3 regions of the Mesorhizobium sp. M7A.F.Ca.ET.027.02.1.1 genome follow, and region 3 is predicted to be linked to each of the others. Evidence: riboswitches for the same ligand, from Rfam matches in the RefSeq annotation. Region 3 holds a riboswitch; each other region holds the start of a gene.
The links. A riboswitch is a leader RNA that binds a small molecule or an ion and turns the genes downstream of it on or off. The one in region 3 is predicted to bind thiamine pyrophosphate.

Region 1 (3,266 bases), on a different contig from region 3:
TCTAAAGAGCGTGGCAGACGGGATAGTCGAGGTTGCCCGGCACAATTACGCTCAAGGCTTGCGCCGCCCAGAGGACACGCTGAAAAGGCAGCATGGGCGCGCAAGCACGCCATTCACGAGAGGTTCGACATGAAGACTATGCAAGAAAAAGACATTCCGGCATTCGTGCAAGCAGTTGTGGAGGCCGGCTGCAACATTTGCGCGATTGGCAACTTGGGATATGTCTTTGGCGATGCTGATTTGACGCCGGCGCAACGGAGGTCCGTCGAGCCACAGCTGCGCAGGATTGCTGAGATCTACGGCGAACGCGATCATCTCATGGACGAGATAGCTGTATATCTGCGGTCGATCGGACGCCATGTCGAGGTTGAGCCGAAGACAGGTGTTTCCTGATGGCCGCGATCGATCGCGTTCCGTAGTCGCCATTTCTATTGGGTAACGAGCAGCCGTCTTCCAACCTCTGAAACAAAAAAGAGGTGACCCCCAAAGGCCGCTCTCGAGACCGCAAGTCTGAGCCGCTAACGCATTGCGATAACCAGGCTGTCCGAACTGGGCGTCGATGCCTTCCTCGACCAGGTCGCGGTAGGCGGCGATCTCATCTACCGCATGCATAGCCAAGCCAGAGAAGTTTTCGGCAGCGGAATTCTCGGTCGCTTCCCCTTTTATGACTAGAGGGTGCGGCCGATCCGGCCGCGACGATCTCGCAGGGATTGCCATATACGGCAACACGAACACCGGCGGATCAATACTCGGATAATGGCGGCCGGCTATGTAGCGATCGATCGCGCACCAACATATCAATGCAATAGCTTAGTTGCTTTCAAAGGCGGGTCTCTACGAACTGCAAGCAAGCTAAACGATTGCGTCAACTCTTCCTCGCAGAGCGAAAACTCCGCGCCCACGCGATTTCTCTGCTGGAACAGCGGCACATCCTCAGCGCCAGGACACGGCCGCCGCCGTCGGGTTTTACGAAGCCGGTGATTGCATAAGTTGCCCGCAAGATATCATTGGTATCGGGAACGCCGCCGATGCCGCATCCTGAATAGAGCGGCCGCTTGCACCTGCCAGCCCGACGACCAGATCATATCTGCAACTCCATCTACCTGGACGTGGTGCAAATCACCTCGCTGAAGCCGCAAATCGTCGCCTTCGACCAGGATAACCACATCCGTGACCGCCTGAGCTACTCGGTCGATCTCGACGCACATGGCCGATACAGTTTTTCCATCCTTCACGAAGCGAATGAGACTTTGGCCATTCCAGCCCTGGTCTACGGGGCGTGACTTGTCCCCGATGCATGCGCGAGCTCTCCGCTCGGCCGGCCGCCGGACGTCGCCACCGGCCGAAGGCGCCCGAAGGCGCCCGAAGGCGCTTGACAAAGCAGCACCGGCCCATTCAACTTGAGGCATTCACCAGGGGAGTCCCGGTAAGGGGCTGAGATACTGCTGGCTTTCGCGGCGCAGTGACCCGTTGAACCTGATCCAGTTCATACTGGCGTAGGGACGGTGCAAGCGCTTTGCGGGAGTTTACGCCCGAGGTCCTGCTGCAGCAGGTCTACAGAAGCGTCTTTTCATCCTTCCGGCACAGAACTGGGTCTCCAATGCATGAGCAAAGGAGCCTCACGATGAATGCCCTCACCCCCGCCGTGTCGACGGGACCACTGCCCGCCTCGCGGAAAATCCACAAGCCCGGCGTCCTCTACCCGCAGATCAGGGTGCCGATGCGCGAGATTTCCGTCCATCCGACGGCCGGCGAACCGCCCGTCACCGTCTACGATCCGTCCGGCCCCTACACCGATCCATCAGTCCAAACCAGCATCGAAAAAGGCCTTGCCCGGCTTCGCCACGAATGGGTCACGGCGCGTTGCGATGTCGAAGCCTATGACGGCCGCCACGTCCGGCCGGAAGACAATGGATTCGCCACCGGCGAGCGCCTGACACCGGAATTTCCGATACGCAATCGGCCGCTCAAGGCCAAGCAGGGCAAGGCGGTGACCCAACTTGCCTATGCGCGCGCCGGCATCATCACGCCAGAAATGGAGTTCGTAGCCATCCGCGAGAATCTCGGCCGCGAGGTGATGCGCGGCAAGCTGCAACGCGACGGCGAAGCCTTCGGCGCGGCGATCCCAGATTTCGTCACACCCGAATTCGTGCGCGACGAGGTGGCGCGCGGACGCGCAATCATTCCCGCCAACATCAATCATCCCGAGAGCGAACCGATGATCATCGGGCGAAATTTCCTGGTGAAGATCAACGCCAACATCGGTAACTCGGCTGTCACATCGTCGATGGCCGAAGAGGTCGAAAAGATGGTGTGGGCGATCCGCTGGGGCGCCGATACGGTGATGGACCTGTCGACCGGCCGCAACATCCACAACATCCGCGACTGGATCGTGCGCAATGCACCGGTGCCGATCGGCACGGTGCCGCTCTATCAGGCGCTCGAAAAGGTCGGCGGCATCGCCGAGGACCTCAACTGGGAGGTCTATCGCGACACGCTGATCGAGCAGGCCGAGCAAGGCGTCGACTATTTCACCATCCACGCCGGCGTGCGGCTGCACTACATACCGCTGACCGTCGACCGGGTCACGGGCATCGTCTCGCGCGGCGGCTCGATCATGGCCAAATGGTGCCTGCACCATCACCGGGAGAGCTTCCTCTACGAGCATTTCGAGGAGATCTGCGACATCGCCAGAGCCTATGACGTTTCCTTCTCGCTCGGCGACGGCCTTCGTCCCGGTTCAATCGCCGATGCGAACGACGCGGCGCAATTCGCCGAACTGGAAACACTTGGAGAACTCACCAAGATTGCCTGGGCAAAGGACTGCCAGGTGATGATCGAAGGCCCGGGCCATGTCCCCATGCACAAGATCAGGCAGAACATGGACAAGCAGCTCGCAGTGTGCGGTGAGGCGCCGTTCTACACGTTGGGGCCGCTGACGACCGACATCGCGCCGGGCTATGACCACATCACCTCAGGGATAGGTGCCGCCATGATAGGCTGGTTCGGCACCGCAATGCTTTGCTACGTCACGCCGAAAGAGCATCTCGGCCTTCCCGACCGCAACGACGTCAAGATTGGGGTGATCACTTACAAGATAGCCGCCCATGCAGCCGATCTGGCGAAGGGCCATCCGGCAGCGAAAACCAGGGATGATGCCCTTTCGCGCGCGCGCTTCGAGTTCCGCTGGGAGGACCAGTTCAACCTGTCGCTCGACCCCGAAACCGCACGGTCCTTCCACGACCAGACCTTGCCCAAGGAGGCGC
Region 2 (3,266 bases), on a different contig from region 3:
CCATAGATACCCGGCCAGCTTCCGCCGCCGATCAAGGCAAGCACGCCGGCGAAATAGCCGGCACGGCCATAAAGCGCCAGAATGCCGAGCGCTGCGACAATAGCCGGCAGCGCCAACGGCACGGCGAAGATCTGCAGGATGAAGGCGCGGCCGAAGAAACGTGGATGTCGCGACAGAGCGCGCGCCACGAACAGCGCCGGGATGGCCGAAAGCAGCGTCGAGAGCGCCGCTTGCCAGAGCGTGAAGCGAATGACGCGAAGCAGATAGGGATCGAAGGCTGCCCAGGCGCCCGAGAAATCATGGGCGCCCTCGAAAAGCAGGCCGGCAAACGCGCCGCCGATCAGCAGCGCGATCGCGGCAAGCGCGACAATGCCGGCGCTGACGCGGGGATCAGAGGCTGCGCGTCGCACGCCGGACCACCAATCTCCGGATCGCGGCACTTACAAAGGATTGCGTTCCTTCGCGCCCCCCTCTGTCCTGCCGGACATCTCCCCCACAAGGGGGGAGATTGGCAATTTCGACGCCTCGCTCACTCCAGCAGCATTGGCGATTGGCGAAATCGCCGATGGCAGCCAATCTCCCCCCAAGCGGGGGAGATGTCCGGCAGGACAGAGGGGGGCGCCGTAGAGCACTCATCTTCGATAGCAAACTTATTTGCTCATCACCGCAAGCCATTCATCGACCCAGGCCTTGCGATTGGCAGCGACCTCTTGCGGGCTGAACAGCAAGGTCTTGGTCGGCTTGACCAGTTTGTCAAAGGCCGGATTGAGCGGCTTGTCGGTCTTGCCGGCCGGGAACATCCAGTTGGTCTCGGGAATGGCATCCTGGAATTTAGGCCCGGTCATGAAGGCCATAAACTTGGCCGCCAGCGGATTCTTGGCTCCCGTCGTGGTGATACCCGCCACCTCGATCTGCAGATACTCGCCCTCCTCGAAGGAGGCCGCCTGGTAGCGCCCGGTGTTCTCGGCGATCATGTGATAGGCCGGCGACGTCGTGTAGGACAGCACCATCGGCGCCTCGCCCTTGGTGAACAGCCCATAGGCCTCGCTCCAGCCCGGCGTCACGGTCAGCACCTTCGGCTTGAGCTTGGCCCAGGCCTCCGGCGCCTTGTCGCCATAAACCGACTTGACCCACAGAAGCAGGCCGAGGCCCGGCGTCGAGGTGCGTGGATCCTGGATGACGATCTTGTCGTCGGCACTGCCTTCGACCAGCTCTTTCAGGCTTTTCGGCGGGTTCTTCAGCTTCTCGGTGTCGTAGACGACAGCGAAATAGCCGTAATCAAAGGGGACAAAAGTATCGTCGCTCCAGCCACCCGGCACGTTGACACCAGTTACGCCGCCATGCGGCGCGAACAAGCCTGACGCCTTGGCATCGGCGGTGAGATTGGTGTCGAGGCCAAGCACGATATCGGCCTTGGTCGATGCGCCTTCCAATCTGACGCGGTTGAGCAACGCGACGCCGTCGGCGACCGAGACGAACTCGACATCGCAGCTGCATTCGGCCTCGAATTCCTTCTTCACCACGGGACCCGGACCCCAATCGGCGGTGAAACTCTCATAGGTGTAGACGGTGAGCTTGTCCTTGGCCAAGGCCGGTCCGGACAAGGCCACGACCGTTGCTGAAACAAGAGCGTATAAAAGCGTGCGCATCGGCGCCTCCTTCGTTCGAATTGAAAGGAATTGAGGCGTCGGACTGTCCGAAACGTCTAATCCCTCCGCCGGTACAAACCGGATCAGGTTCAGCGGGTTGGCGAGACTGCCTCTCAGCCGGTCCGCGAAGATCGCGTCCGGCACCCCGTTAGAGCGTTTCGACACATAGGCCGGGCCGATCCGCCACGCAAGTGGGAGTTTGCCGCCTTCCGTTTCCCGTGCCGGGCTGGTAAGGGCCACACGATATGAGCACATTCACCATCCTGCTTGGCGGCGATCTCATCCGCACGCCACGGCTCGACCGCCAGGCCGAAGGCTCCCGCGTCATCGCCGCCGACGCCGGCATAGGCCATGCGCAGTTGCTGGGCCTCGTGCCGGAGCTGTGGGTGGGTGATTTCGATTCCGTGCCGGCAAACCTGCCGGACGATCTCGCTTCCGTGCCGCGCCGGACCTTCCCGGCGGAAAAGGACCAGACCGATGGCGAACTTGCCATCGCCGCAGCACTCGAGCGCGGCGCGACCCGGCTGGTGCTCGCCGGTGCTTTCGGCGGCAAGCGCGCCGACCACGCTTTCCTGCATCTGGCGCTTGCCTTGCGGCTGGCCGAAGCAGGGACCGATGTGCTCCTGACCAGCGGCGCCCAGGAAGGCATTCCCCTGCTGCGCGGAACGGCCGGCTTCGACTATGCCGATGGCACGCTGTTTTCGGTGCTCGGCTTTTCCGAGCTTGCCGGGTTGACCGTCACCGGCGCCAAATGGCCGCTGAACCACGTCAAGGTGGCCTTCGGTTCGTCGCTGACCATTTCCAACGAGGTCAAGGGCCGCCTCGAAATCGCGCTCGGCCATGGCCGCGCGATGCTGCTCGCTCATCCCTATCCCTTACCTGAAAGCTGACATGGCCCCGCCCCTTCTCAACCTCGACGGGATAAAACTGACCTTCGGCGGCACGCCGCTGCTCGATGGCGCCGCCTTGACGGCTTCGGCCGGCGACAAGATCGCACTGGTCGGCCGCAACGGGTCGGGCAAGTCGACCCTGCTGAAGATCGCCGCCGGCCTGATCGAGCCGCAGGACGGTGAGGTGTTCCGCCAGCCTTCGGCAACTGTCCGCTATTTGCCGCAGATGCCCGACATGGAGGGCTTTGCCACTGTCCGCGCCTATGTCGAGGCCGGGCTTGGCCCTGCCGACGATCCCTACCGCGCCAGCTATCTGATGGAGCATCTCGGACTGTCGGGTGAGGAACGTCCGAACGACCTGTCGGGCGGCGAGGCGAGGCGTGCTGCCCTTGCCCGCGTCATGGCGCCGGAGCCAGACATCCTGCTGCTCGATGAGCCGACCAACCATCTCGACCTCTCGGTCATCGAATGGCTGGAAGAAGAACTCATCCGCACCTCCTCGGCACTGATCGTCATCTCGCACGACCGCCGCTTTCTCGAACGTGTGTCGCGCGCCACCATCTGGCTCGATCGCGGCCAGACCCGCAGGCTGGACAAGGGCTTTGGCCATTTCGAGGAATGGCGCGACCTGGTCCTGGAGGAAGAAGAGCGCGAGCAGCATAAACTCGGCCGCCAGATCGTTCGCGAAGAGCATTGGCTGCGCTACGGCGTGACGGCGAGGCGCAAG
Region 3 (3,266 bases):
CGCCGTCGAACAACATCTCGCCCTCGCCATGCTCGGCGCCGGTCAGGAGCTGGAAGAGTGTCGATTTGCCGGCGCCCGAGGGTCCAAGGATCGAGACGAATTCACCAGCGCCGACGCTAAGCGAAATATCGGCCAGCACGTCGAGCCCACCGAACGCCTTGCGCACATGCCGCAGCTCGAGCCGGTTCATCGCCAGGCCCCCTTCCCGGCGGTTTCCTTGCCGGCCCGCTCCCAGGGCATCGCGAGGCGCTGCAGCAGTACAGTCGACCCGAACAGGACAAGTGTCAGCGCGGCACTCACTCCGACGGCGGCAAGAACCAGGTCAGGACGGAAATTGTTCTTGGCGTTGAGCATGTAGATGCCCAGCCCCTTCGCGGCCCCCGCATATTCGGCGAAGATCGCGCCGACCACGGCGTAGGTGATGGAGATCCTCAAACCAGCGAAGAAATAGGGCAGCGCCGAAGGCAGCCGTGCCAGCACGAAGATGCGCCAGCGCCCTGCCCCCATGGCGCGCAGCATTTGCCCGATCTCGGCCTCGGTCGACTCATAACCCTCGACCAACGCAACCAGCATCGGAAAGAAGGTAACCAGCGCCACCAGCATGATCTTGGGCGCCAGCCCGAAGCCGAACCAGAGCACCACCAGCGGCGCGATCGCCACCAGCGGCAAGGTCTGGCTGACGATTAAGACAGGAAACATCGCACGCCGCAGCGGCTGGAAGAAGTCGACCAGCATTGACAGCACGAAGGCAGCGCTGAGCGAACAGGCAAAGCCGAGCAGCGTGGCGCCGATGGTCGGAATGGCGTTGTCGGCCAGCGCCTGGCGATTGAGCAGCGCTTGCTCGAAAACGCGCGACGGCGCCGGCAGTGTCGTCGGCCTGATGCCGGAATAGGTGGCATAAAGCTCCCACGCCAGCAGGAGCAAACCGACCGAGATCATGGCCGGCATTGCCTTGACAAGAAGGCTCGCGATCGGGCGCGAAGCGACTGATGATGTGGCCACGGGAGATAACCTTTGACGGCAGCGCGAAAGCGCGGCTGGCTCAGACAGCCGACGGGCTGTTGGCCGAGACCGTGACGTCGAGGGTTACGTGGCCGGCGCCTGGTCCGAAGCGGCAGAAGGCCTCGTCCAGCGCCGAAAAGATCGCACCGGCATCACCGCGCAGTTTCGTGCAGAAATGCTTGGAACGCTCATAGACGCCGGACTGCTTGAGAAAATCGATGCAGCCGTAGATCTCGTCCATGTGGTCGTCGGTGCCCATCACATAGAGCGAGAACTGCGCCGCCGCCGGCTGGCCGGTGGCAGCAGCATTGCGCACCGCCGCGATGGCCGCATCCTTGCGCGGGCCGAGTGGCCCAACAGGCCCGCCAAGTGCATCGGAGCGGCAGATCGGATCATCCGGCTCGCCAGGGCACCCGCGCGAGATGGTGGCCGACAACACGCAATGTTTGCCGCTGCGTGCCGCCGCCACGAAGAGGTCGCGCATGGCGGGAAACAGCACTTCGGGCGGCCCGACCAGCAAGGTCGAGATGTCGTCGGTCTCGATCCTGAGCTTGTCGCGCCAGGGATCGAGCGCACCGAGCGCGCCAAGAATGACACCGACGAAATCGTCGGTCATGGGGTATAGGGAAATCTGTGCGCCTGAAAACATCGCCCGCCTCGCTCCGCTGGTATTACCCAGATCAGCTTCTAGGGTCTGTGGGCTTGCCGCCCCCGTCTCAGCCCCGACCGTACGGAGCACCCCTGTGGATGTGCGCCTTAAAGCATCATTCGAGTTCAAGGGAAAGCCGTTTTTTCAGAGCACTGCGCCAAAAGCATTGCGCCAGTCACGGTGCGCCTGTGCGGAATTTTGTCGGGAACCTTCGCCGCTGCGACCGGTTGTCCCCACAGTCGCAACGCGATCACTTTCGTAGAAAACAAGCGACGACTTCACAGAAATGGAGACAAACCATGTTCATGAAAATCCTCGCAGCTTCGGTTCTCACCATTGGTCTGGCCGCGTCAGCCATGGCGCAAAGCGCCGGCAGCAACAACGCAAATGGAAGCGGCAGCGGCAAATCGGTGACGGTTGAGCCGAACACGCCGGCTTCACCGAATACGGTCGAGCCGGACACTGTCGACCCGGGCACGACCAACAGCACGACTGGCACGGTAGGAGATATGAATTCAAACGCGGATCAGAATTGCCCGGCAAGTCCGCAGGGGGCGCAGGCAGATGCCAACGGCACCTCCCCGGGCACCACCTCGCCGACAGTCAACGACAACAATTGCGGCAAGTAATCTGCACGCGATCGAACCAAAGCCGCGGAGCACAACCTCCGCGGCTTTGTTCTACCACGACGCGGGGATCGGGGCTTGGTACAACCTTGAACTCTACGAAACCGCCGTCTCGCGAACCGGCAGCTTCCAGCCTGGCCTGACGAAGTGGCAGGTGTATCCGTTGGGATATTTCTCCAGATAGTCCTGATGCTCGGGCTCGGCTTCCCAGAACGGACCAACGGGTGCGACTTCGGTGATGACCTTGCCCGGCCACAGGCCCGAGGCATCGACATCGGCGATGGTGTCCTCGGCGACGCGCTTCTGTTCGTCGCTGGTGTAATAGATCGCCGAGCGATAACTCGTCCCGACATCGTTGCCCTGGCGGTTGCGGGTCGTCGGATCGTGGATCTGGAAAAAGCGTTCCAGCAGCGTGCGATAGCTTATGATGGCCGGATCGAAATTGATCTCGATGGCTTCGGCGTGGGTGCCGTGGTTGCGGTAGGTGGCGTTGGGCACGTCGCCGCCGCTGTAGCCGACACGGGTGGAGATGACGCCGGGATAGCGCCGTATCAAATCCTGCATGCCCCAGAAACAGCCGCCGGCAAGGACTGCACGTTCGGTCGAAGTCGCCATGTCACGTCTCCTCAAAAGCAATTCCGGGAAAAGTGTGTGGCGGTTTTCCGTCTGGAATTGCGTGAAAGCAAGTGGTCTCGCCATAAATGGGCATTGTCACCTGCTTCGTCCAGCGGACGCGGTGGATCTACCTCAATTGCTCGGTTGGGCGAGGCTGTCGATCAAACCCAGTAGCTTCATGCCAGGCGGAATGGCGGCAAAGCTGATCGCCACCGGTGGTGCCCTGAGCGACCAGTCGAAAAGAACGGTCTTGACCGGGATGTTTCCCAGCCACGCCAGCAGCCGAGGTGGCACGCCGCTCCCGGGCCAGACCAGAAGCATGCCGTGATCGCGCAGCCGCTGGCTGGTGATCCAGGGGGCGAGCCGCATGTCGA

Region 1: linked by a shared signal. The riboswitch ahead of thiC (phosphomethylpyrimidine synthase ThiC) and the one ahead of EN749_RS08870 (YkoF family thiamine/hydroxymethylpyrimidine-binding protein) in region 3 are both predicted to bind thiamine pyrophosphate.
Region 2: linked by a shared signal. The riboswitch ahead of thiB (thiamine ABC transporter substrate binding subunit) and the one ahead of EN749_RS08870 (YkoF family thiamine/hydroxymethylpyrimidine-binding protein) in region 3 are both predicted to bind thiamine pyrophosphate.

The regions. Positions count from the first base shown of each region.
Region 1 covers NZ_RZOL01000011.1:18,518-21,783, forward strand. The annotation lists gene EN749_RS39540 (hypothetical protein) at 1-393, shown strand, start outside; gene EN749_RS02815 (hypothetical protein) at 1,056-1,283, shown strand; TPP riboswitch at 1,405-1,521, shown strand; gene thiC (phosphomethylpyrimidine synthase ThiC) at 1,625-3,266, shown strand, end outside.
Region 2 covers NZ_RZOL01000047.1:15,033-18,298, reverse strand. The annotation lists gene thiP (thiamine/thiamine pyrophosphate ABC transporter permease) at 1-410, opposite strand, end outside; partial or broken gene EN749_RS38650 (precorrin-3B synthase) at 463-623, shown strand; gene thiB (thiamine ABC transporter substrate binding subunit) at 651-1,649, opposite strand; TPP riboswitch at 1,693-1,807, opposite strand; gene EN749_RS08265 (thiamine diphosphokinase) at 1,895-2,539, shown strand; gene EN749_RS08260 (ABC-F family ATP-binding cassette domain-containing protein) at 2,541-3,266, shown strand, end outside.
Region 3 covers NZ_RZOL01000052.1:3,044-6,309, reverse strand. The annotation lists gene EN749_RS08880 (ABC transporter ATP-binding protein) at 1-190, opposite strand, end outside; gene EN749_RS08875 (ABC transporter permease) at 187-948, opposite strand; gene EN749_RS08870 (YkoF family thiamine/hydroxymethylpyrimidine-binding protein) at 1,043-1,651, opposite strand; TPP riboswitch at 1,642-1,755, opposite strand; gene EN749_RS08865 (hypothetical protein) at 1,951-2,280, shown strand; gene msrA (peptide-methionine (S)-S-oxide reductase MsrA) at 2,374-2,892, opposite strand; gene EN749_RS08855 (glycosyltransferase family 39 protein) at 3,025-3,266, opposite strand, start outside.